DNA from 4 places in the Photobacterium kishitanii genome. Region 1 is predicted to be linked to each of the others. Evidence: predicted binding sites of a transcription regulator. Region 1 holds the regulator's gene; each other region holds the start of a gene.
What was found. The regulator PurR, encoded in region 1, represses purine synthesis genes. The targets are predictions, from matches to a motif close to TNANGNAAACGTTTNCNTNA.
Positions count from the first base shown of each region.

Region 2: a site for PurR is predicted at 1,905-1,924, ahead of PPBDW_RS12110 (NCS2 family permease). Genes of this name have one in related genera too.
Region 3: a site for PurR is predicted at 4,030-4,049, ahead of PPBDW_RS01145 (uracil-xanthine permease family protein). Genes of this name have one in related genera too.
Region 4: a site for PurR is predicted at 2,862-2,881, ahead of purE (5-(carboxyamino)imidazole ribonucleotide mutase). Genes of this name have one in related genera too.

Region 1 covers NZ_LN794352.1:1,418,708-1,424,619, forward strand. The annotation lists gene PPBDW_RS06770 (ABC transporter substrate-binding protein) at 1-174, opposite strand, end outside; gene PPBDW_RS06775 (FAD-dependent oxidoreductase) at 204-2,354, opposite strand; gene PPBDW_RS06780 (carboxymuconolactone decarboxylase family protein) at 2,344-2,973, opposite strand; gene PPBDW_RS06785 (TfoX/Sxy family DNA transformation protein) at 3,434-4,021, opposite strand; gene purR (HTH-type transcriptional repressor PurR) at 4,394-5,398, opposite strand; gene PPBDW_RS06795 (heme ABC transporter ATP-binding protein) at 5,785-5,912, opposite strand, start outside.
Region 2 covers NZ_LN794352.1:2,579,151-2,585,062, forward strand. The annotation lists gene gpt (xanthine phosphoribosyltransferase) at 36-494, opposite strand; gene PPBDW_RS12110 (NCS2 family permease) at 564-1,853, opposite strand; gene PPBDW_RS12115 (aminoacyl-histidine dipeptidase) at 2,936-4,396, shown strand; gene dinB (DNA polymerase IV) at 4,480-5,544, opposite strand; gene PPBDW_RS12125 (GGDEF domain-containing response regulator) at 5,788-5,912, shown strand, end outside.
Region 3 covers NZ_LN794352.1:208,308-214,219, reverse strand. The annotation lists gene spoT (bifunctional GTP diphosphokinase/guanosine-3',5'-bis pyrophosphate 3'-pyrophosphohydrolase) at 1-999, shown strand, start outside; gene trmH (tRNA (guanosine(18)-2'-O)-methyltransferase TrmH) at 1,124-1,852, shown strand; gene recG (ATP-dependent DNA helicase RecG) at 1,855-3,936, shown strand; gene PPBDW_RS01145 (uracil-xanthine permease family protein) at 4,211-5,620, shown strand; gene envZ (two-component system sensor histidine kinase EnvZ) at 5,701-5,912, opposite strand, start outside.
Region 4 covers NZ_LN794352.1:754-6,665, forward strand. The annotation lists gene PPBDW_RS00180 (gamma carbonic anhydrase family protein) at 1-71, shown strand, start outside; gene PPBDW_RS00185 (DUF1488 family protein) at 97-363, opposite strand; gene aroE (shikimate dehydrogenase) at 368-1,189, opposite strand; gene hemF (oxygen-dependent coproporphyrinogen oxidase) at 1,270-2,190, opposite strand; gene tsaC (L-threonylcarbamoyladenylate synthase type 1 TsaC) at 2,194-2,751, opposite strand; gene purE (5-(carboxyamino)imidazole ribonucleotide mutase) at 2,947-3,435, shown strand; gene PPBDW_RS00210 (5-(carboxyamino)imidazole ribonucleotide synthase) at 3,435-4,553, shown strand; gene PPBDW_RS00215 (DNA topoisomerase family protein) at 4,617-5,177, opposite strand; gene PPBDW_RS00220 (DUF494 family protein) at 5,180-5,653, opposite strand; gene dprA (DNA-processing protein DprA) at 5,656-5,912, opposite strand, start outside.

The DNA of each region.
Region 1 (5,912 bases):
GCTGCCACCCCAAGCATTAAAGTAAACGGTTTCACCTTTGGCTTGGGTGAGAGTTTGCTGCCATGTTGGCGTAATAGTGGCGTTTGTAGGTGTTTCGTTTGCATTCGCACTGAGGCTACTGATTAACAAAGCAGCCGTTAGTGTGAGTTTTTTTAAAGCAGGAAATGGTGTTATCACGATTGATATCCTTATTTGCGGTCGTATTAATTACGCATCCAGTGGTGATATTTTTTAACCCAAGCAAGCAGTTTTTGAGGTGCATGTGCTTGTTTCCATACACCAGCGGTGTACTTTGCCCCTTCGCTCATAGTGGGATATGGATGGATGGTACCTAAAATCTTATTTAGACCTAAATTGTGGCGCATTGCTAAGGTAAATTCGGCCAGTAAATCACCACCATGATGACCAACAATAGTAACACCTAGAATTTTATCACTGCCTTTAGGGGTTAAGACTTTAATAAAACCTTCGTCATAGCCATCAGCGATAGCACGATCTAAATCATCAAGTCCATAACGAGTGACTTCATAATCAATTCCTTGCGCTTGTGCTTCTTTTTCGTTAATACCGACACGGGCTAATTCTGGCGCAGTGTAAGTTACCGCAGGGATCACTGAATAATCGACTTTGAATTTCTTTAGCGCGCCAAAGAGACTATTTACAGCCGCATACCATGCTTGATGAGCTGCAACGTGTGTTAGTTGATAAGGGCCTGCAACATCACCTACAGCATAAATATTAGGGTATTGAGTTTGTAAATACTGATTAACGGCAACAGTACCACGTTCAGTTGTTGTAATACCAAGTTGTTCTAAGCCAAACCCTTGTACATTGGCTACTCGTCCTAACGCGAGCATTACTGCATCAAACTCAACCGTAATCAGTTGGTTATTATGTTCTAACACCGCAGATTGTGTGCGTTGTCCGTGTACATCAATAGTCGACTCAAAGCGTATTGCTTTATGCTGTAATAATAGTGTTACGCCATCGTGGGTGAGAGATTGTTCAATTAACGTTGCGGCGTCAGTATCTTCACGAATCAATAATTGTGGTGCCATTTCAACCATAGTGACCGCTGCACCTAAGCGACAAAAACTTTGGGCTAATTCACATCCAATCGGACCACCACCAAGAATCAATAATCGTTTAGGAAGCGCTTTAAGCTGCCAGATGGTATCAGAGGTTAAATAGTCGACGTCGTCTAAACCAGCAATAGCAGGAACAAGTGGCCGTGCGCCAGTGGCAATAACGATATTACGCGTAGTAATACGGCTGCCATTCACTTCAACCTCCCACGGAGACAAGATTTTTGCATCACCAGTTATGCAATTGACGCCAAGTTTGCTGTAACGCTCGATAGAATCATGGGGTTCAATTTTTTGAATAACATGTTGAATGCGCGCCATGACTTTAGAAAAATCAACACTGTTAATTTGAGCATCAATCCCAAGTCGTGCTGCATGATTAATATCAGCAGCGGTATGCGCCGCACGAATAAGTGCTTTAGACGGCACGCAACCAGTATTTAAACAATCACCGCCCATTTTGTGACGTTCAATCAGGGTTACTTCAGCTTTTACTGCTGCGGCAATATAAGCACTGACTAAACCACCAGCACCAGCACCGATAACCACTAAGTTTTGATCAAAGTGGGTGGGTTGTTGCCATTGTTGATAGCGTTTTTTATTTTTCATGATTTTCATTACCCATTTTACAATTAATGGGAAAAGTCCGAGTAAAAATAAAGACGTTAAAACGGGGGCAGAGATAATGCCACTCAGTGACTCTATTTTACCTAATTGGGTGCCGGCATTAATATAAACGGCAGTACCTGCTAACATACCTAATTGGCTAACCCAGAAAAACGTACGGGTTTTAATTGAAGTTAATCCCATTAATAGATTGATGAGGAAAAAAGGAAAAACAGGTATTAAACGTAAACTTAATAAATAGAAAGCACCTTCTTTTTCTATGCCTTTGTTTAGTGTCGCTAAGCGATGACCAAATTTTGATTGTACCCAATCACGTAATATAAAACGGCTTGATAGAAATGCTAACGTTGCACCAATGGTACTGGCGAACGACACTATAATGAGGCTGGTCCAAAAACCAAATAATGCAGCTCCTAATAAGGTTAATATAGATGCGCCAGGAATAGAAAGAGCCGTCACTAATACGTATAAACTGAAAAAGCTGACGTAGGCAATGACTGGATTTTCGGTAATATGGTGCTGTAAGGCTAATTGCTCACGCTTAGCATATTCAAGGGTAAGAAAATGACTCAGGTCAAAATAGAACCAAGTGCTAATAATCGTTGCGATGACAACCAATAATAAAATTTTGTTATTTTTCATCTAAGCTCCCTAGTGGTTTTTTATTTGAATCAGAAGAAGCTTGGGTTGTGTTTTTTTGAGAGTTGCTGCTTGTTTGTGGCTGAATTGGTAATGAGCAAAACCCTTGCGCAGGTACATCAAGTGCAGTATTAAATTTAGCTGATAAATTTTGAAAACTCACTAATGCTGTTAGCTCTACAATATCATCACTACTATACCAAGCAGCGAGTGCCGTAAGCATTTCGTCACTGACATGTTGTCCAGTAATTGTCATTGCTTCTGTATAGGCTAATACGGCTTGTTCTTGTTCTGAAAAGTACTCAGAAGATTGCCAATTTGCCAATGCTTTTATTTTTTCTACTGAGTGGCAACGTTCTGCGAGTTTCATACCGTTAGCATCGACACAAAATGCGCAATTATTAAGTTGTGATACACGGACACACACTAATGATCGTATAACGGCATCAATCGGTGATTTTTTACGGTCAAGATAACCAAAGAACAAAGCAACTAACCAGAAAAGAACAGGCTTACGTCCCCATAGTTTGGCGGGGTTGAGTACTTTGCCAAAATGGCGGGCTTGTAGCCACAGTAAAGGTTTTACCCATAATGAAAATGTATTTTTGGTTAGTATACGCAAGGTATATCCTTATTAAATGAAAGTTACACAAACTCTTAAGTAGCAAGACCGAGAGAAGTGACATTGTATTTCATTTAATAAAAAAAATTTTGATTATTCGAGAAATTGCTTGAAATAACAACAGCAAATAGAGTCTTTACCGTGTAGTTATGGCCGTAAATCGCACTAATGATATGAGAGCGTTGATGAATGATAAATAATCGTTGTCGAACGTTAAAGATACGTTTTAGGTAAGTGATATAGAACTGACATTTAAGAAATAAAAAATTATGTTTTATTGTGGTATTTAGATTATTTATTAATACGCATATTTAAATAAGTAATATTATGCAATTTTATTAAGATTAAATTTAGATGACAATGCTAGTAGGCGAATACAAATTCAGCTCTAGAATAAATTAAAGAGGCACAAGGCCTCTTTATTCTTAAGTGTCACTTAGCCAGTTGACGGATATATTTATTATAGTTTTGCTAGCAGTTCATTGCGTCTGCTTTCAGGTATTACTGACCAATGTTGGCCATGTATGGCACCTTCTAGTGCCCATAATAACTCTATACTTAAAGTCGTTTCTTGTGTTTTTTGTAACGCTTTATAAGCTTCGAGTGCACCAATATTATGTAACTGTTCAATAGTTTTAATACCTATTTTCTTGAGCATTCTTTCATTTGAAAGTCGTAAATTAGGTAAATCTTTAATTCTATCTGGAGTACAACATTCTTTGGCTTTTTTGTCTTCTTGTGCTGCTTTAAGTGAATATTTAGCTTGTTCTACTATTTTTTCAGGGTGTTCCCACCACTCATCAAGAATGGCATAGTGTTTCGTTGTTACAGGGAAACCACGTTTTTTATATATATAAGGTTCTAAACCCGCTTGTTTAAATTCCTCTTCTGTTTTTGAATTTGCTCGTAGATGGAGTTTATTATTAACCACTAGTGCGAACATTGCTTCGCCTGCGAAAATACCAAAGCCACCAAACATTGAGCGTGATTTTACATTACCTAAATGATCTAATAGTTTTAATGAGTTTTTTAATATTGCTTTGTCCATACTTCTACTCGATGAATAAATGAGTGTCAGCTAACATTAAAGTAGTCGTAAATTTACTTTATTATTAAAGCTATTTACATGAAAATTTAACTACTTTAAATCATCCATGCATTCCTCTATAAATAAAATAATCAGTATCGAAAGTTTATTTATAGCCTGTAAGTCTTTTGCTTACTATTATATGTATTTACACGAATCATTATATTCGATCTTTGAACAAGGTAAGTTTGAATATTAACGAAAGCTGGTGAATATGTGACATTGCTCGTATTTTTTGGTTGGAATGGTCGTTTTAAAAGCGGTGAGAATAGTAGTTATTATATAGAGTGAAAAAGCCAATATAAATATTGGCTTGATCAATAATTGACGGTATTAGCGTAAATCTTTTACAGATTTTCGTTCGACGATAGCCGGCGCCATTTCAAAAATTTGACGTTCGTGATCTTTATCTTTCATGCGCTCCATTAAAATCTTAATAGCTGTTTTGCCTAAACGACGTTTTGGTTGATGGATAGTCGTTAGTGGTGGCGCAAAGTAAGGTGCTAGATCAATGTTGTCATAACCGATGATTGAAATATCACCAGGTACACGTAATCCTGCTTGTTCAAACGTACTAATAAGTGCCATTGCCATAATGTCATTAAAGCAAAAAATAGCCGTTGGGCGTTCAGTCATTGCAATATATTTCTCAGCGGCTTTTACTGCTGAATCACACTCAAAGTCACCTTCAAGGATCCAGTCTTCGTTAACCGCTAAGTTTGCTTCTGCCATTGCTTTATTAAAGCCTTTTAGGCGCTCACGACAAGTAGACTTGTCATTGTGGCCAGATAAGCAACCAATGAGAGTATGACCATGATCGATAAAGTATTTGGTCGCTATATAGCCACCTTGTTCTGCATTATCTTGAATTTTATCGGTATGTGGACTCTCTGGGCCCCAATCCATAATCACCATTGGTAAGTCTTTTTGGCGCTCAAGAAGATCCAATAATTTTTGGTCAAGATCAGAACACATCACTAATAAGCCATCGACACGTTTTTCTGCAAGCATGCGTAAGTAATCGCGTTGCTTAGAAAGATTCCCTTCGGTATTACATAAAATTAGGGTGTAGCCTTCACGATAGCAATACTCTTCAACACCATGTACAACTTCAGCAAAAAAAGGGTTGGTCGACTTTGTTACTAGCATGCCAATAGTACGGGTGGTATTACATTTTAGACTACGCGCAACAGCACTTGGTGCATAGTTAAGGTCTTCAACTGCCGCAAGTACTTTTTTCTGTGTTGCTTCTGCTACAAAGCGCGTTTTATTGATCACGTGTGAAACTGTTGTGGTTGAAACCCCAGCCATACGTGCAACATCTTTAATGGTTGCCATATTTATTCTTCTAATAATGAGCGCTAGAGGCGTTTCTAGCTAATAGTGTGGTATCAAATTGAGTAATCACTGAGATTAATAAAATCCATCTTACTTATGTAAAGCATCTCGTTAATTATTCAATTTGACACCGATTCAGTGCCTATTACAGACTTTAATTGTATTCAACGCCAAAATCCGCATTTATTTTGCGGCTTTATAATTATTGCATATTTTTCAAGTGTAATCGCTTGCGTTCACATTTTACTGAGTGTTGAGCGTAGTGCAACGATTCTATTGTTTTGGATTAAATTATTTGATGCTATCAACAAAAAAACGTAAATTTCAGCAAATTTATCGTCGTGTTACTGAAATTTACTTGATGGATTCATTAATGATGCTGTTTTTTAACACGATGATAATAGGTAAGGGTAACCATGAATAGGGTGGGAGTGAACGGAAACTTGCCAGCCATAGACGGCATTAATCACTGCTGGATCTAATGCTTGCCATGGTGAACCATCCGCTTGAATTT
Region 2 (5,912 bases), 1.2 Mb from region 1:
TAACAATATCGATTAATCAGCTCGAGACAACTTAATTACTTTTTAGCAATTGGATCAACGAAAGTAACCGCCATATCCCAAGGTTGTTCAATCCAAGTATCTTGCGGAATACTAACAACAAAATCATCAACTAAATGCTGACCCGCAGGCTTGGCACATACCGTCACAAATTTAGCGCGTGGGTATAATTCGCGAATTTTCTCAGCTGTACCACCAGTATCAACCAAATCGTCAACCACGATAAAACCTTCGCCATCACCATCAGCTTTCTTGATCACATTCATATCACGCTGATGATCATGATCGTAACTAGCAATACATACCGTATCAATATGACGAATGCCTAATTCGCGCGCCAAAATAGCAGCTGGCACTAAACCGCCACGGCTAACTGCAATAATACCTGTCCACTGTTCAGCCGGTAGCAATTTCTCTGCTAACTGACGTGTGTACATTTGCATGTTATCCCAAGTGATGACGAATTTATTACTCATAGTAAAACAACCTCTGAAACAGCGATTCGAAAACCGCATAAATTTATGTAAGTGTAAGTAACATTACACTTATAAGAAAATAATCTTCGCAAGGAATAACGCTGAAATAACCCAAACGCTGATATTTACTTCACGTCCCTTACCACTTAACGCTTTAACTACCGCAAAGGTAATAAAACCAAGACCAATACCTTCTGCAATCGAGTATGTTAAAGGCATTAGTAAACAGACAACCACAACAGGCGCAGCTTCTGTTAAGTCTCGCCAATCAATTGATACCAAGCCTGACATCATCAAAATGGCAACATAAAACAATGCACCAGCGGTAGCATATACTGGAACCATGCCAGCTAGCGGTGCAAAAAATAACGCTGATAAGAATAACATGCCAACAGTAACGGCTGTTAGGCCTGTACGACCGCCAACTGCGACACCCGACACACTCTCAACAAAAGATGTCGTATTTGAGGTACCCAGTAATGCACCAATCGAGGTTGCTGTACTATCAGCTAATAGCGCACGGTTTAGACGTGGTAATTTACCGTCTTCGCCAATTAAGTTGGCTTTAGTCGCAACACCGACCAATGTGCCAGCAGTATCAAACAAATCTACAAACAAAAATGCAAACACAATTGAAATTAAGCCAACTTCCATCGCTCCAGAAAAATCCAGTTGCATAAAGGTAGGTGCGATACTTGGTGGCATTGACATAATGCCGTTGTAATCAACTTCTCCAGCAATAATACTGATTGCGGTTACAATTAAAATCGCAATCAAAACCGCCGCTTTAAAACCACGTTGTACTAAGCCAATCGTTAAGAAAAAGCCTAACCCTGCCATCATTGCTGAGAAACTGGTTAAATCACCCGCGGTTACTAAAGTCGCAGGACTTGCAACCACAATGCCAGATGTTTGTAGGGCGATAAAAGCCAAGAACAAACCGATACCAGCGGAGATACCAATACGTAATGAATGAGGGATTGCATTAATGATCCACTCACGTACTCGCATTACACTCAGCGCAATAAAGCACAAACCAGATAAAAATACTGCTGCTAACGCCACTTGCCATGTATGACCCATACCTAATACAACAGTATAAGTAAAAAATGCATTTAGCCCCATACCAGGCGCTTGTGCTACTGGATAGTTAGCATAAAAACCCATAACAAAACAACCAATCATTGCCGCTAAACAGGTTGCAACAAACACTGCGCCCTGATCCATTCCTGTACTGGCTAACATAGTGGGATTTACAAAGATAATATAAGCCATTGTCAGGAAAGTAGTCACACCGGCCATAATCTCAGTGCGCACTGTAGTGCCATGTTCTTTGAGTTTAAATAATTTTTCTAGCATGCTTCTCGATTCCTTAGAGATACGCAATAAACTAAACAAACAACGTTAAGAAATAGAAAACGATTGCGCAATCCATTTCGGCGCTGATTATAATCATGCGATCACTCAATTTCCAGATTTTATCGCTGAAAAGCGTAAAACAATAACTAATGCTATTCACACACTCTAATGAAATGTACTTTTAGCTATATTTATCAGCATATTAAAAGATAAACTGGCTTGATCGTTTTTTGAGCATTTACTTTTTATACCGCTACATAAGGGTTAATAAAGACCGATAATAAAAGCAAAGAAATAGAGATGATATTAAAACAGATAAAAAAAACGCCACTTCAATATAGAAGTGGCGGCAGAATGTTGCAGATAACAGGATAGCATTATCGAGATATTCTTAATATAAGGGGTGAACAAACTTGCGTTTGTCTCGTTGTAAAACAACCAGACAATAAAATCTAATTAGTAACGGTAAGGCGCTGGGTAATAGAAATTACTTGTATATACCGCGCGACTATTCCAAAAATGTGTCATTGAAGAAAAAATTTTCATTTAAATCACCTAAATCATAAGCACACCAACATAATAGATGGTGGGTTGCCGTCATGGCTCACTTATTCTCGGTTCCTTGGAGGCGATAATCGGGTTCATCCTGAACATATCGTGTTAATTATTGTGCCAATCATCATGGCTTGTCTAAACTATAGCCAAAACGAAATAAACTTACAACATTTTTTTTAACTAGCTCACACTTTTTGGATTTTTAGCTTGAGAAACGGCTCTTTATGTAAATTTATTACATTATTGTTTTATTATATTTCAAAGTATCGCGTTTTGAGTGCTTTTTGGTATCTTTGATCATATTAACTGCATAACCATAGTTATGGTTGACTATCGCGCCATCACTGACACCATAACTGCAGAAATCAGTGGTATAAGATTTTATTATTTGCCCTATCTCCCCTAAAGACAGAGTGATATGCTAAAACCAAAGCGATAAAAATATTCGCTACCTATTTTGTCATTTTACGGTTAAGACCCTACAAAATGACACTAGCCCAATCGCGTATATATAAAGGAAGGCTACTGTGTCTGAAATTACTCAACTATCACCAAAAGCTGTTTGGCATTTCTTTGACCAAATTTGTTCAATCCCTCATCCATCTAAATATGAGGAACAATTGGCACAATACATCGTGTCTTTCGCACAAGCTGAAGGGCTAGATGTTCGTCGCGATAATACCGGTAACGTTATTATTAAAAAGCCAGCTACCGCTGGTATGGAAAACCGTAAAGGTGTTGTACTTCAAGCACATATTGACATGGTGCCACAAAAAAATGAAGAAACAGTACACGACTTTACACAAGATCCAATCCTACCTTTCATTGATGGCGAATGGGTAACAGCAACGGGTACAACGTTAGGTGCTGATAATGGTATGGGCATGGCAACTTGCCTGGCTATTCTAGCAGCTAAAGATATCGAGCATGGCCCTTTAGAAGTATTGCTTACTATCGATGAAGAAGCTGGCATGACAGGTGCATTCGGCCTAGAGGCTGGTTGGCTTGAAGGCGATATTCTATTGAATACCGATTCAGAGCAAGAAGGCGAAGTTTACATGGGTTGTGCGGGCGGTGTTGACGCAGCATTAACCGTTGATATTCAACGTGAGGCAATCCCTGCTGAACATCAAGCAATTAAATTAGTGGTTAAAGGCTTAAAAGGTGGTCACTCTGGCTGTGATATTCACACTGGCCGTGGCAACGCTAATAAATTAATGGCACGTTTCTTTATTAATCATGCTAAAGAGCTTGGTTTACGTATCAATAACTTCACCGGTGGTAGCCTACGTAACGCCCTACCTCGTGAAGCTAGTGTCATTGCGACATTACCAGCAGCAAACATTGATCAACTAAATACTTTATTCGCTGAATACCAACAGATGGTTAAAGCTGAATTAGGTCATGTTGAAACTGATATTACTATCTTTACTGAAACATGTGCACTACCTAGAGATATCATGGTAATGGCTGATCAAACTCGTTTAATGAATATTTTAAATGTATGCCCTAATGGTGTTATTCGCATGAGCGATGACATTGAAGGTGTCGTAGAAACATCATTAAACATGGGTGTGATCACCACTGAAGCAGACAAGGTAACTATCCTATGCCTTATTCGTTCATTGATCGATTCAGGTCGTAGCTACGTTGAAGGTATGTTGCAATCACTCGCTGCACTTGCTGGCGCTAAATGCGAAGTATCAGGAGCATATCCTGGTTGGAAACCTGATGCAGATTCTGAAATAATGCAAGTTTTCCGTGATACTTACCAACAAATGTACGGTAACAAGCCTAACATTATGGTGATCCACGCAGGTCTTGAATGTGGTCTATTTAAAGAACCTTACCCAGAAATGGACATGCTTTCATTTGGTCCAACAATCAAGTTCCCACACTCTCCTGATGAGAAAGTGAAAATTGATACCGTCCAAATGTTCTGGGATCAAATGTTAGCGATTCTAAAAAACATTCCGGTTAAAAAATAACCCGCATCGCTAATTCGCAAACCAAATAAAAAAACGGGCTCTGTGCCCGTTTTTTTATAGTGCAATAACAGCTTCGATAGCTATCAAAAACTAAATGATAACTGCTGCGCTTTTAATCCTTGCTCTAAACCAACGCTTAAACCAATTAATCGAATTTCTCTACCTTGTTGGCGTGTGAGTGCTTCTTTTAATAAGATAATAAATTGCTGCTTATCCAACTTGGGGCAAGTATGTTCTACTGTCGTTTGTTGAAAATCAGCAAATTTTAATTTAATTCCTTGCTTAGCAATATTCAATTGGGGACGCACTTTACGCAATCGCTGCTCTAATTCTAAATGTAAGTGCTCAATTACCTGCCAACATTGCTCATAACTGCTGATGTTTTTATTAAAGGTACGCTCAACACCAACCGATTTACGTTGACGCTCAACAATGACTTCTCGTTCATCAATACCATGAGCACGTAACCATAATGACTGGCCAAACTTACCAAACTGTTGCAATAACTGCTGCTGAGCATAATTTTGTACATCTCGACCAACATACAAACCTTGCTGATGTAATTTTTGAATGGTGACTTTACCGACCCCTGGAATCTTTTCCAATTTCAATTCCGCTACAAAATCACCAACTTGTTCTGGCGTTACTACATATTGGCCATTGGGTTTATTAAGATCAGAGGCAACTTTTGCAATAAATTTAACCGGGGCAATCCCAGCAGATGCGGTTAATTGCAACTCTTGTTCAATTGTTTGACGAATATGTTGTGCAATCAAAGTGGCAGAGCCATGAAGCATCTCACAATCACTAACATCTAAATAAGCTTCATCTAATGATAACGGTTCGATTTTATCGGTATAACGCGCAAAGATAGCACGTATTTGTTGTGAAACTTGGCGATACACATCCATCCTTCCACGAACTAAGGTTAAATGCGGACATAGTTTCATTGCTTTCGCTGTCGGCATTGCTGAGTGAACACCGTATTTACGTGCTAAATAATTACAAGTACTAACCACGCCTCGTTGTTCAGAGCGTCCACCGATAGCGATCGGAATATCACGTAAAGCTGGATTATCACGCATTTCAACAGCCGCATAAAAACAATCCATATCAACATGGATAATTTTGCGTTGAATAGGTATCAAATTAGTCACAGCAAATACTCATCAATAAACACAACACATACCTGTTTTTATATACAGCTATATTACCTCAGTTTACTTAATCATAGTAAATATCTCAACGCCCTATTTTGTATATAAAACCAAACATTACAGCATAAAATAATTAACAAAATAAATGACATTAACCAACGATTATGACTAAAATTAATATTCTATTATTACCATTATCAATAAAAGAGCCTTATTTCTTTTTTGGAGTTCAGTTTGCCCTATCAAGTGCTCGTTGTTGAGGACAGTCGCACATTTCGTCATTACCTTAAAGATCAACTTCAACAAGCAGGGTTTGAAGCCATCTTTGCAACCACATTAGCGCAAGCACAATCACTGTT
Region 3 (5,912 bases), 1.2 Mb from region 1:
GCCGGTAGCTCATTTGAGTTTATCGAAAACGTTAAATCTGATCTTTTCCCTGATGAAATTTACGTTTTCACCCCTAAAGGTCGTATTGTTGAACTGCCCGTTGGCGCTACCGCGGTTGATTTTGCCTATGCCGTTCATACGGATATCGGTAATACTTGTGTCGGTTCTCGTGTCGATCGCCAGCCTTACCCATTAAGTAAGCCACTGAAAAATGGACAAACTATCGACATTATCAGCGCCCCAGGTGCTCGACCTAATGCCGCATGGCTTAACTATGTAGTCACTTCACGCGCCCGTACTAAAATTCGTCAAGTATTAAAAACCATGCGCCGTGATGAATCGATTACCCTTGGCCGTCGGTTACTGAATCATGCCTTAGGCAGTGTCAGTATGCAGACCATCGCTGCCGAAAACATCGCTAAAGTACTCAGTGATCTTAAACTTGAAACCGTCGATGATTTACTGACGGAAATTGGTTTGGGTGAACTAATGAGTGTAGTTATTGCACGTCGATTATTAGGTAGCACTGACGAACTAACGACTAAAAACGGTGATCGCCGCTTACCGATTCAAGGTGCTGATGGTATTTTGCTAACCTTTGCTAATTGCTGTCATCCGATTCATGGTGATCCGATTGTGGCTCATGTCAGTCCGGGCAAAGGCTTAGTTATTCACCGTGAGGAATGTGCCAATATTCGTGGTTACCGTAAGGAGCCCGATAAGTACATGGCGGTTGAATGGAGTGAAGACATTGAGCAAGAGTTTGTGACTAATCTCAAAGTCGACATGCAAAATCACCAAGGCGCATTAGCTGATTTAACCAACACTATTGCTGCGACAGGCTCTAATATTCAAGGTTTAGCGACCGAAGAAAAAGATGGCCGTCTGTATACTATTACCGTACGCCTGACCACCAAGAGCCGTGTGCACTTGGCCAATATCATGCGTCGTATTCGTATCATGCCAGATGTAGTGCGGGTTGCTCGCCAGAAAAATTAACACTATTCGCTTAATGTAGTGCTAATAATCTTAATAAAACGCCCGCTTGCGGGCGTTTTGTGTATTTGGCTGCCAATCCATATTATTATGGGGTTATTCTTATTATCGCAAATAGCATAACAGTATGACTCCTGATCGCTTTCAACGTATTCATCAAGTATTAGCCACCCGCCAGCCCGATCTCACCGTCTGTATGGAAGAAGTTCACAAACCGAATAATGTCTCCGCTATTATTCGTACCGCAGATGCAGTTGGTGTCCATAAAGTGCATGCGGTGTGGCCCAAAGAGGCGATGAAAGTACTGAGTCATACTTCAGCTGGTGCCCGTAACTGGGTCGAACTTGAGACTCACGACACCATGGTTGAGGCTATCAGTGCCCTAAAAGCGCAAGGCATGCAGGTACTCGCAACTAATTTATCAGCCTCTGCGGTTGATTTTCGTGAGGTCGATTACACCAAACCAACGGCAATTATTCTCGGTGGTGAAAAAAATGGTATCACCGCTGAAGCATTAGCGCTCGCAGATCAAGATATCATTATTCCAATGGTTGGCATGGTGCAATCTCTCAATGTTTCTGTCGCCAGTGCATTAATTCTCTACGAAGCCCAACGCCAACGTCAAAATGCAGGTATGTATGATCGCACCACGACCTTACTTGATGATACTGTGGTAAATCGAATTCTATTTGAACGTGGGCATCCGGTATTAGCCAATGTAGCTAAACAAAAAAATTTACCGTACCCGCAATTAGATGATCAAGGCCAGATTGTTGCCGACGAGCAATGGTGGGCAGCGATGCAAGCTAAAAAAATCAAACGCCCTGTCGCGACTAGCGTAATTAACAAGGACTAACCATGAGCGGACAACTCCTCAACACTATCGCCCTCACTGAACTTGCCGGTGTTGGCGCCAAAATGGCAGAAAAATTGCATAAAATTGGACTTAATAACGTTCAAGATGTGCTGTTTCATTTGCCACTTCGTTATGAGGATCGCACCCGCATTTGGCCAATTAATCGCGTTGCTCCTGGTCAATTTCTAACGGTTCAAGGTGAAGTCAGCCATTGCAGCATTCAATTTGGCAAACGCAAAATGCTGACGGTAAAAATTGGTGATACCACCGGCTCAGTTACGCTGAAGTTTTTTAACTTTAATGCTGCCATGAAAAATAATTTCAGTAACGGCAAACAAGTAAAAGCCTATGGAGAGATCAAAGGCAGCCAATTTGGATTAGAAATTATTCATCCCGATTACCGCATTTTTTCTGAACCAACTGAACTTAGCGTTGAAGAAACACTGACCCCGGTTTACCCCACCACTGATGGTTTACGCCAAGCAACATTGCGTAATTTGACCGATCAGGCCTTAAACTTACTTGAAAAATCAGCCGTTACTGAGTTACTACCAACAGGGCTCTATGATCAACAAATGACCCTCGCGCAAGCCTTGCAAGTTATGCACCGTCCGACAGCCGATATTTCATTAGAACAATTTGACGCCGGTAAACATCCAGCCCAAAAACGCCTCATTTTAGAAGAATTATTAGCCCAAAATTTATCAATGCTGGCGCTACGCAGTAAAGGTCAACAGCACCAAAGTTGGTCATTAGCTCCCCAAGATAGTCTCAAGCTGCAACTCCTCGCAAGCTTACCGTTTACCCCTACTGGTGCTCAGCAACGGGTGGTAGCTGATATTGAAGCCGATCTTGCTAAATCGCAGCCTATGATGCGTTTAGTACAAGGGGATGTTGGCTCAGGTAAAACCTTAGTGGCAGCGCTTGCCGCCTTACGTGCAATTGAGCATGGTTATCAAGTGGCATTAATGGCACCTACAGAATTACTGGCGGAACAACATGCGCTTAACTTTGCTCAGTGGCTCAACCCAATGGGCATTGAGGTCGGCTGGATGGCAGGGAAACTTAAAGGTAAAGCGCGCGAAAAAGAACTGATCCGGATTGCTAATGGTGATGCCAAAATGGTGGTAGGCACTCATGCCTTGTTTCAAGACCAGGTGGTATTTAATAACCTTGCCCTGATTATTATCGACGAACAACACCGTTTTGGTGTTCATCAACGGCTTGATCTACGTGAAAAAGGGGCTGCTAGTGGCTATTATCCACATCAGTTAGTGATGACCGCAACCCCGATTCCTCGCACCTTAGCCATGACAGCTTATGCTGATATGGATACTTCAGTGATCGATGAACTACCACCAGGTCGAACACCCATTCAAACCGTTGCGCTACCTGATAGCCGTCGCCCACAAATTATTGAACGCATTCGTGCAGCATGTCAGCAAGAAGGTCGCCAAACCTATTGGGTATGTACACTGATTGATGAGTCAGAAGTGCTTGAAGCACAAGCTGCATCAGATACAGCTGATGAGTTAACGCGCTTATTACCAGAGCTTAGCGTTGGTTTAGTTCATGGCCGCATGAAGCCCAAAGAGAAACAAGCCATTATGGCAAGCTTCAAAGCCGGTGAAATTGACTTACTGGTAGCAACCACAGTAATTGAAGTCGGGGTTGATGTCCCCAATGCCAGTTTAATGGTGATTGAAAACCCAGAGCGGCTTGGATTGGCTCAATTACACCAGTTACGGGGTCGAGTCGGTCGTGGCGAAATCGCTAGTCATTGTGTATTGCTCTATCATGCGCCGCTAACTAAAACCGCCCAGAAACGCTTAGCGGTATTACGTGAAAGCAGCGATGGTTTTGTGATAGCCCAGCGGGATCTTGAGATTCGAGGTCCAGGTGAATTACTGGGTACTAAGCAAACCGGTATTGCTGATTTTAAAGTTGCTGATTTAATTCGCGATCAATACTTAATTCCTCAAGTCCAAAAATTAGCCCGTTATATTCACGATCAATATCCAGATAACGCAACCGCTATTATCGATCGCTGGATAGGCCAACGAGAAAATTACTCTAACGCCTAACTCTGGTTTGATTACGTTTATTGGCACCTAAGACAATAAACGTAATGGCTGCCGAGGTTAAATAAACCCCACGATCAATAAATACCTCAAAAATAAAGCAAACGATTGCTATTTATAAAAAGATAACTACAATAGCGGCAAATTTTCGCCACTTTAATCTCTGCCAGTGTTGATTTGGTTCTGAGTAACAGCAATCACAGAGCATCGCCAACCACACAATCATTCGCCCACTCAGCGCGAATAATGGATTCCAGAGAGTCGGTTAGGATCATCTATGACCCAGCATCACACTAACGCAACGCCAAAAAACTCTGATCTTATTTATCGCTTAGATGATAGACCACCACTACCACAAACCTTATTTGCAGCGACCCAACATTTATTGGCAATGTTTGTCGCGGTAATTACGCCATCACTGATTATTTGCCAATCACTGGGCTTACCCGCAAGTGATACTAATACCATTGTCAGTATGTCACTACTGGCATCTGGCATCGCTTCATTTATCCAAATTAGAACCTTTGGTCCAATTGGCTCAGGCTTACTGTCTATTCAAGGCACCAGTTTTAACTTCTTAGGCCCAATTATTGGTGCAGGCTTAGCCCTCAAAGCTGGCGGTGCTGATATTCAAACCATGATGGCGGCTATTTTTGGCACCATTATTTTTGCCGCTTTCACAGAAGTGTTTATTTCCCGTATTTTGCAACATGCTCAACGTATTATTACTCCACTAGTGTCAGGAATTGTGGTGACATTAATCGGTTTGACCTTAATTCAAATTGGCCTGACATCCATTGGCGGCGGCTATAGTGCGATTGCCGACGGTAGCTTTGGCAGCCTCGATAATTTGCTGCTTGCAGGTACTGTATTAGGGTTTATTGTATTGCTTAACCGCGTTAAAAATCCTTATTTACGAGTATCATCAATTGTTATCGCCATGGCAGCAGGTACATTGCTAGCATGGTTGCTAGGGATGCTAAATACCGACATTGCCCGCTCTAATACATTAATTGCGATTCCGATGCCTATGCAATATGGGCTGAGTTTTGATTGGGGCTTATTAGTGCCATTAATGATAGTGTTTGCTGTGACCTCATTGGAAGCTATTGGCGATATTACTGCGACCTCTGAGACCTCCGAACAACCCGTCAAAGGGCCGTTATACATGAAGCGCATTAAGGGGGGCGTGTTAGCAGATGGGCTTAACTCTGCAATGGCGGCAGTATTTAATAGCTTTCCCAACTCAACCTTTAGTCAAAACAACGGCATCATCCAACTAACAGGGGTTGCCAGCCGTTACATCGGTTATTTTGTGGCGGGTATGCTGGTGCTATTAGGCTTATTTCCTGATGTGGCAAATTTAGTACAGCTGATCCCTGAACCGGTATTAGGTGGCGCAACGATTGTCATGTTTGGCACCATTGCAGCTTCAGGTATTCGAATTATTTCTCGCTGTCATCTCGACCGCCGTGCAATTTTAATCATGGCACTGTCTTTTTCTATGGGTTTAGGCATTGCGCAAAAGCCAGAGATTCTGCAGTTCTTACCTGAGATTGTGAAAAGTATTTTATCTTCAGGCATGGCGGCCGGTGGTATCACTGCCATTTTATTAAATATCATTTTACCTGACGATAATGCAGCTGAACACGACCTAATTGATGATGCAAAGGTCGCTGAACACTAATTATTACGCCAATTAAAAAAGCCCGCCTCAAATGAGAGCGGGCTTTTTATTAGACGTTTTTTAAGCGTGCGCTTAAACCATTACTGTTTTAGTTTATGTAATGGCAAACTAATCTCAACTCTCAGGCCACCTTCACTGCGATTACGCACCGAAATTGCCCCTTCATTTTGATCAATAATTCGCTTCACAATCGCCAACCCAAGTCCTGTACCTTCGGTTTCATTACCTCGTGCAGAATCACCGCGAGTAAGAGGTTGAAACATCTTCGTGACTTGATCCGGTGCAATGCCTG
Region 4 (5,912 bases), 1.4 Mb from region 1:
AGCTAATATCATTACCACAATCAGCGGCTAATTATGTGCGTCTGAAAGATGAATACCTTACTAATGGTTAAACATCACCATTAAATAATGGTGATGTTATTCGTTGATGACAATATCACCATTATCATTAAAGTCTTCATCTTCAATCATCGCTTCTGCGATATCTTCAATATCAAACCGATATTCAATAAAGACAGCAATAGCTTCTTCTGCTGTCGATAGAACTTGACCACTTTGTTGCTGTAACCACGATAATGGCAACCAACAATTAATCAGTGCTCCACCTTGCTGGGCTGAAAAATGCATCGCTTGTTGATCTGAGTGCCATGTTTGGATATCAGTAAATAATATATTTTGATTCATGTTATTACTCTTGTAGAAGGCGTCTTAATTCACGTTGTACTTGTTTTGCACCGGGACGTAACCCACGCCACAACATAAAACTCTCTGCAGCTTGCCCAACTAACATCCCTAAGCCATCAATAGTCTTCAGCGCTCCTTGCTGTTGTGCCCACAGATTAAATGCCGTAGCCGTTGAACCATAGACCATGTCATAGCAACTTGTATGCTGATCAATTATTGATGTCGGAACAACAGGAATCTCACCACTCAAACTTGCTGAGGTTGAATTAATCACGACATCAAAAGCCTGTTCACCTAAAGCATCAAAAGATTGCGCTTTAATATCACCATATTCAGCAAATAAGGCTGCTAACTGCTGAGCTTTAGTGACAGTACGATTACTAATAATAACGGTCTGTGGCTGCTGGGCTAATAAAGGAAGAATAACCCCTCGAGCCGCACCGCCTGCGCCAATCAACAAAATACGCTTACCTTTGAGTTCAACCTGTTGTTGCAATAAGTCTTGAACTAAACCTTCGCCGTCAGTGTTATCACCGAGAATACCGCCGTCATCTAAACGTTTTAGCGTATTTACCGCTCCGGCTAATCGTGCTCGCGGGGTTAATTGGCTAGCATATTCGAACGCTTGTTCTTTAAATGGCACCGTAATATTGCAACCTTTACCGCCATCATTAAAAAAAGCATTCATTGCTGCGACAAAGCCATCGAGTTGCACTAGCTGGCTGCGATAATCCATATTCTGACTAGTTTGACGGGCAAAGAGGGTGTGAATAAAAGGGGATTTACTGTGACTGATGGGATTCCCCACCACGATATATTTGTCCATAGTCCATTACTCAAATAAAAGGGCCGATATATCGACCCTACCACTGGATGAAATCACTGACAAATATTGTCGATACTAATCTACCACTCTCGTGGATGAAGATAATCACGACTCAAACTCGCTTCTGCAGAATCAGGATCTGGCTGATAGCAATATTCCCAGCGTGCTAATGGTGGCATAGACATTAATATTGACTCGGTGCGACCACCGCTTTGCAAACCAAACAGCGTGCCACGATCGTAAACTAAGTTAAATTCGACATAACGACCACGACGATAAAGCTGAAATTCACGCTCGCGTTCACCATAAGGTAATTGATGTCGCTGAGCCACTATCGGTATATAAGCATCAACAAAACCATTACCGACCGCTTGAGTATAAGCAAAACACTTTTCAAAACCCCAGTGATTAAGATCATCAAAGAACAGACCGCCAATACCACGGGTTTCATTGCGATGCGGTAAAAAGAAATATTTATCACACCATGCTTTATGCTGTGAATAGACATCATCACCAAACGGAGCACAGATAGCTTTAGCGGTATTATGCCAATGCTGACAATCATCATCAAAGGGGTAAAACGGGGTTAAATCAAACCCACCACCAAACCACCATACTGGTGCTTCCCCGTCTTTTTCTGCGATAAAAAACCGCACATTGGCATGAGATGTAGGCACATAAGGGTTATTGGGATGAATCACTAATGACACTCCCATCGCCTCAAACCGACGGCCGGCTAATTCCGGACGATGAGCTGTCGCAGAAGCGGGCATCTCATCACCATACACATGTGAGAAATTTACCCCCGCCTGCTCAAACACCTGACCATTACGTAATACTCGACTACGACCACCGCCACCTTGTTCACGCTGCCACTGATCTTGTTCAAATTCAGCACTGCCATCTTGCAGCGCTAATGCTTGGCAGATAGTGTCTTGAAGTTGGAGTAAAAAAGTTTTTACTGCCTGCTTATTTAGCTCTATTTGTTCACGATCAGTCATTAGTTACCCCTGACGGAAAATATTACCCGTTTGGGCATCTCGAATTTCAGAAGGATTAGTACGGCCTCCGGTTTCACCATCAAGTATGGCCGCCAGCTTATCTCCAAGCTGTTGTTCTACATCAGCCACTGTTCGTCCAGGTTCAAGTCCAGTTAAATTAGCACTGGTTGAAGTCAAAGGCTTACCAAACTGACGACACAATTGCTGTACTAATGGGTGATCAGTTACCCGTACTGCAATAGTGGTAAATTGGCCAGTTAAAAAAGCAGGTACATTAGATTTGGTCGGCATTACCCAGGTTACAGGCCCTGGCCATGATGCCAAAACCGTTTGTTTCTGCTGCGGTGTTAATTGACTATCATCGATATAAGGCAGTAACTGCTCATAATCCGCCGCAATTAATATTAACCCTTTTTCTACTGGGCGCTGTTTTAATGCTAATAATTTATTAACCGCCTGTTGATTGTCAGGATCACAACCAACACCAAATACAGCTTCGGTTGGATAACCAATCACTTGGCCTTGCTTCAGTGCTGTAACGACTTGCGTAATATTTGCCACAAATTCCTCTACTCTTTATTCAGCTGATATTTTATTTTTTAGTTATGATTATCATCATACCGACACATGCTTAACAACACCATTTAAGGTTAATCATAGCGTAACTTTACCCACGCAAACGTTTTCCTTTGGCTGAAATCACCGTATAATGCAGGAAATTACACTTTAGTCGTTCATTACCTATAGGAGATCGGAATGAAAGTTGGAATTATCATGGGATCAAAATCTGATTGGCCAACCATGCAACATGCCGCAGAAATGCTAGAGCGCTTCAATGTTGCTTACGAAACTAAAGTGGTTTCAGCCCACCGCACTCCTCATCTATTAGCTGAATATGCAGAAACAGCCCGTAGTCGCGGTATTAGTGTGATCATTGCCGGCGCTGGCGGTGCGGCACATTTACCCGGAATGACAGCGGCTTTTACCAGTTTGCCTGTCCTTGGTGTACCTGTGCAATCACGTGCTTTAAAAGGCATGGACTCACTATTATCAATTGTGCAAATGCCTAAAGGTATTGCTGTTGGCACCCTCGCAATTGGTGAAGCTGGTGCTGCTAATGCGGGTTTATTAGCTGCGCAAATCATAGCTACTCATAACCCAGAGATTTTAGCTGCCGTTGAAGCATTCCGCCAACAGCAAACCGACACCGTACTCGATAATCCTAATCCGGCCGAGGATGCATAATGAAGCAGGTACTCGTACTTGGCGCTGGGCAACTTGCACGGATGATGGCATTAGCTGGCGCACCGCTTAATATCAATGTCATCGCCTATGATGTTATAACCGCTGATGTTGTACACCCACAGACCCAACAGCGCCAATCATTATCACTGATTGAAGCCATAGCTGCAGTCGATGTTATTACAGCAGAGTTTGAACATATACCGCATGCTATTTTAACGCTCTGTGCAGCAAGTGGAAAATTTAAACCTCACCCTGATGCGATAAAAGCCGGTGGCGATCGCCGCATCGAAAAAACCTTATTGAATAACGCTAAGGTTGCTAATGCTCCCCATCATATTATTAATACCCGCGCAGATTTAGACACCGCTATTGCTGCAATTGGTTTACCTATGGTATTAAAAAGTGCCCTTGGTGGTTATGACGGTAAAGGTCAATGGCGCTTAAAAACCAATGACCAAATTGAATCGGTATGGACCGAAATGGCGCACTGCATTGCGGCAAGTGATAACCAAGCGATTGTCGCTGAGAAATTTATCAGTTTTGATCGTGAAGTGTCTTTAATTGGTGTTCGTAATGCCAATGGTGACATTAAAACCTATGCCCTTAGCGAAAATGTTCATACTGATGGGGTACTAAGCCTCTCAACCGCCATTGTTGGTGACATAACACTTCAACAGCAAGCACAACAGATGTTCGCTGCCATTGCTGAACAACTCAATTATATTGGCGTGCTGGCACTGGAATTTTTTGAGGTTAATGGCCAGTTATTGGTCAATGAAATTGCACCTCGAGTACATAACTCTGGTCATTGGACTCAACAAGGGGCGGAAACCTGTCAATTTGAAAACCATCTCCGTGCCGTATGTGATCTACCATTAGGTGGTACCGAGCTTATTCGTCCTAGCGCGATGATCAATATTTTAGGTCAAGATAGCCTACCATTGGCGGCATTAGCATTGGAAAGTTGCCATGTGCATTGGTATGGCAAAGAACAACGCGCAGGCCGTAAAATGGGGCATATTAATGTTTGCGCAGCGACTCCTGAGCAGCTGCAATATCAATTAATGTTACTAGGGCAAATATTACCGCAACAATATTTCCCAACGTTACCGCGCTAAATAACTGTTATAAAAAAAGCCTGCATAGCAATGCAGGCTTGTTAATATTGTTCAATCTATTAACTATTTTTCAAGATCTTGATAGGCATTACATTTGCGATCAGCGCATTGTAATTTAGTCCCACTGACTAACTTCTTTTCTAGCAATAATCCAAAACCGCACAGCTGACACACGCCAACAACCGGTTTATTGTTGACAGCAAAACGACATTGCGGGTATTTATCGCAAGCATAAAACAATTTGCCATAGCGTGATTTACGCTCGACTAGATGACCTTGATGACACTCAGGGCAATCTATGTGGGTTTGCTGGGGCTTTTTTTCTGGCGATGCAAGATAATGGCATTGTGGATATGCCGAACAACCAATAAACATTCCATAGCGACCTTGGCGTAATACCAATGGTTGCGCACATTCAGGGCAAGGCATATCAAGTTGTTTTACAATATGGCCGTCATTTTGTTTGAGTGGCTGAATATAATCGCACTCAGGATAATGATCGCAGCCTAAAAAAGGACCATGCTTACCAAACCGCATCACCAAATCAGCACCACACTGGGGGCATGATTGCTGATGTAACGCCTGTTCATGCGCTGAAAATAATGGCTCACTATCGGTTGTCATTATTAATGTATAACCTCATCTTCAGCACCATATAATAATTCTTCCACTTGATCATAAGCAGCTTCATTACCTGGGGCGTTAAATAACACCATCAGAATAATCCATTTCAAATCATCAAGTACAAACTCTTGAGTATCGAGTTCCATGACTCGATCAATCACCATTTCTCGAGTATCGGTATTTAACACATCAATTTGTTCAAGATAAAGCAGAAAACCACGACAAGCCGTATCCATACGCAGCATTTCTTTATCGGTATAGATGCGCATTGATGTGATCGCACTATGGTTAACATAAGGTGTATGCTCTGTCTCTTGTAAAGCAGCCAGTTTTTCAAGCCACTCTAATGACTTGTAAATATCATCCTGATGAAAACCTGCACGTAAAAGTTCTTCAGAGAGTTCGTCTTGATCGACTAACAACTCGGCTTCACTTTGAATATAGGTTTCAAATAGATACATAAGAATATCCATCATAACTAGCCCCTCCTCGCTCTGATATAACCACCGGGCACTGCCGTCACCCAACCAGACAGCTCTAATTCTAATAATTGCGGTAAAATTTGATGGATGGGTTGTTTACAGCGTTCAGCAACGACATCTACGGGTGTTGCTTCGGTGCCTACGTTAGCCAACAGTGTCGGAAATGGCAATTCTTCATTTTCCTTAGTTGCTAAAGGCACGCCTATTTGATTGTTTATTGCACATTCTGTCAGGCTTCCTACCTCTTCATAAA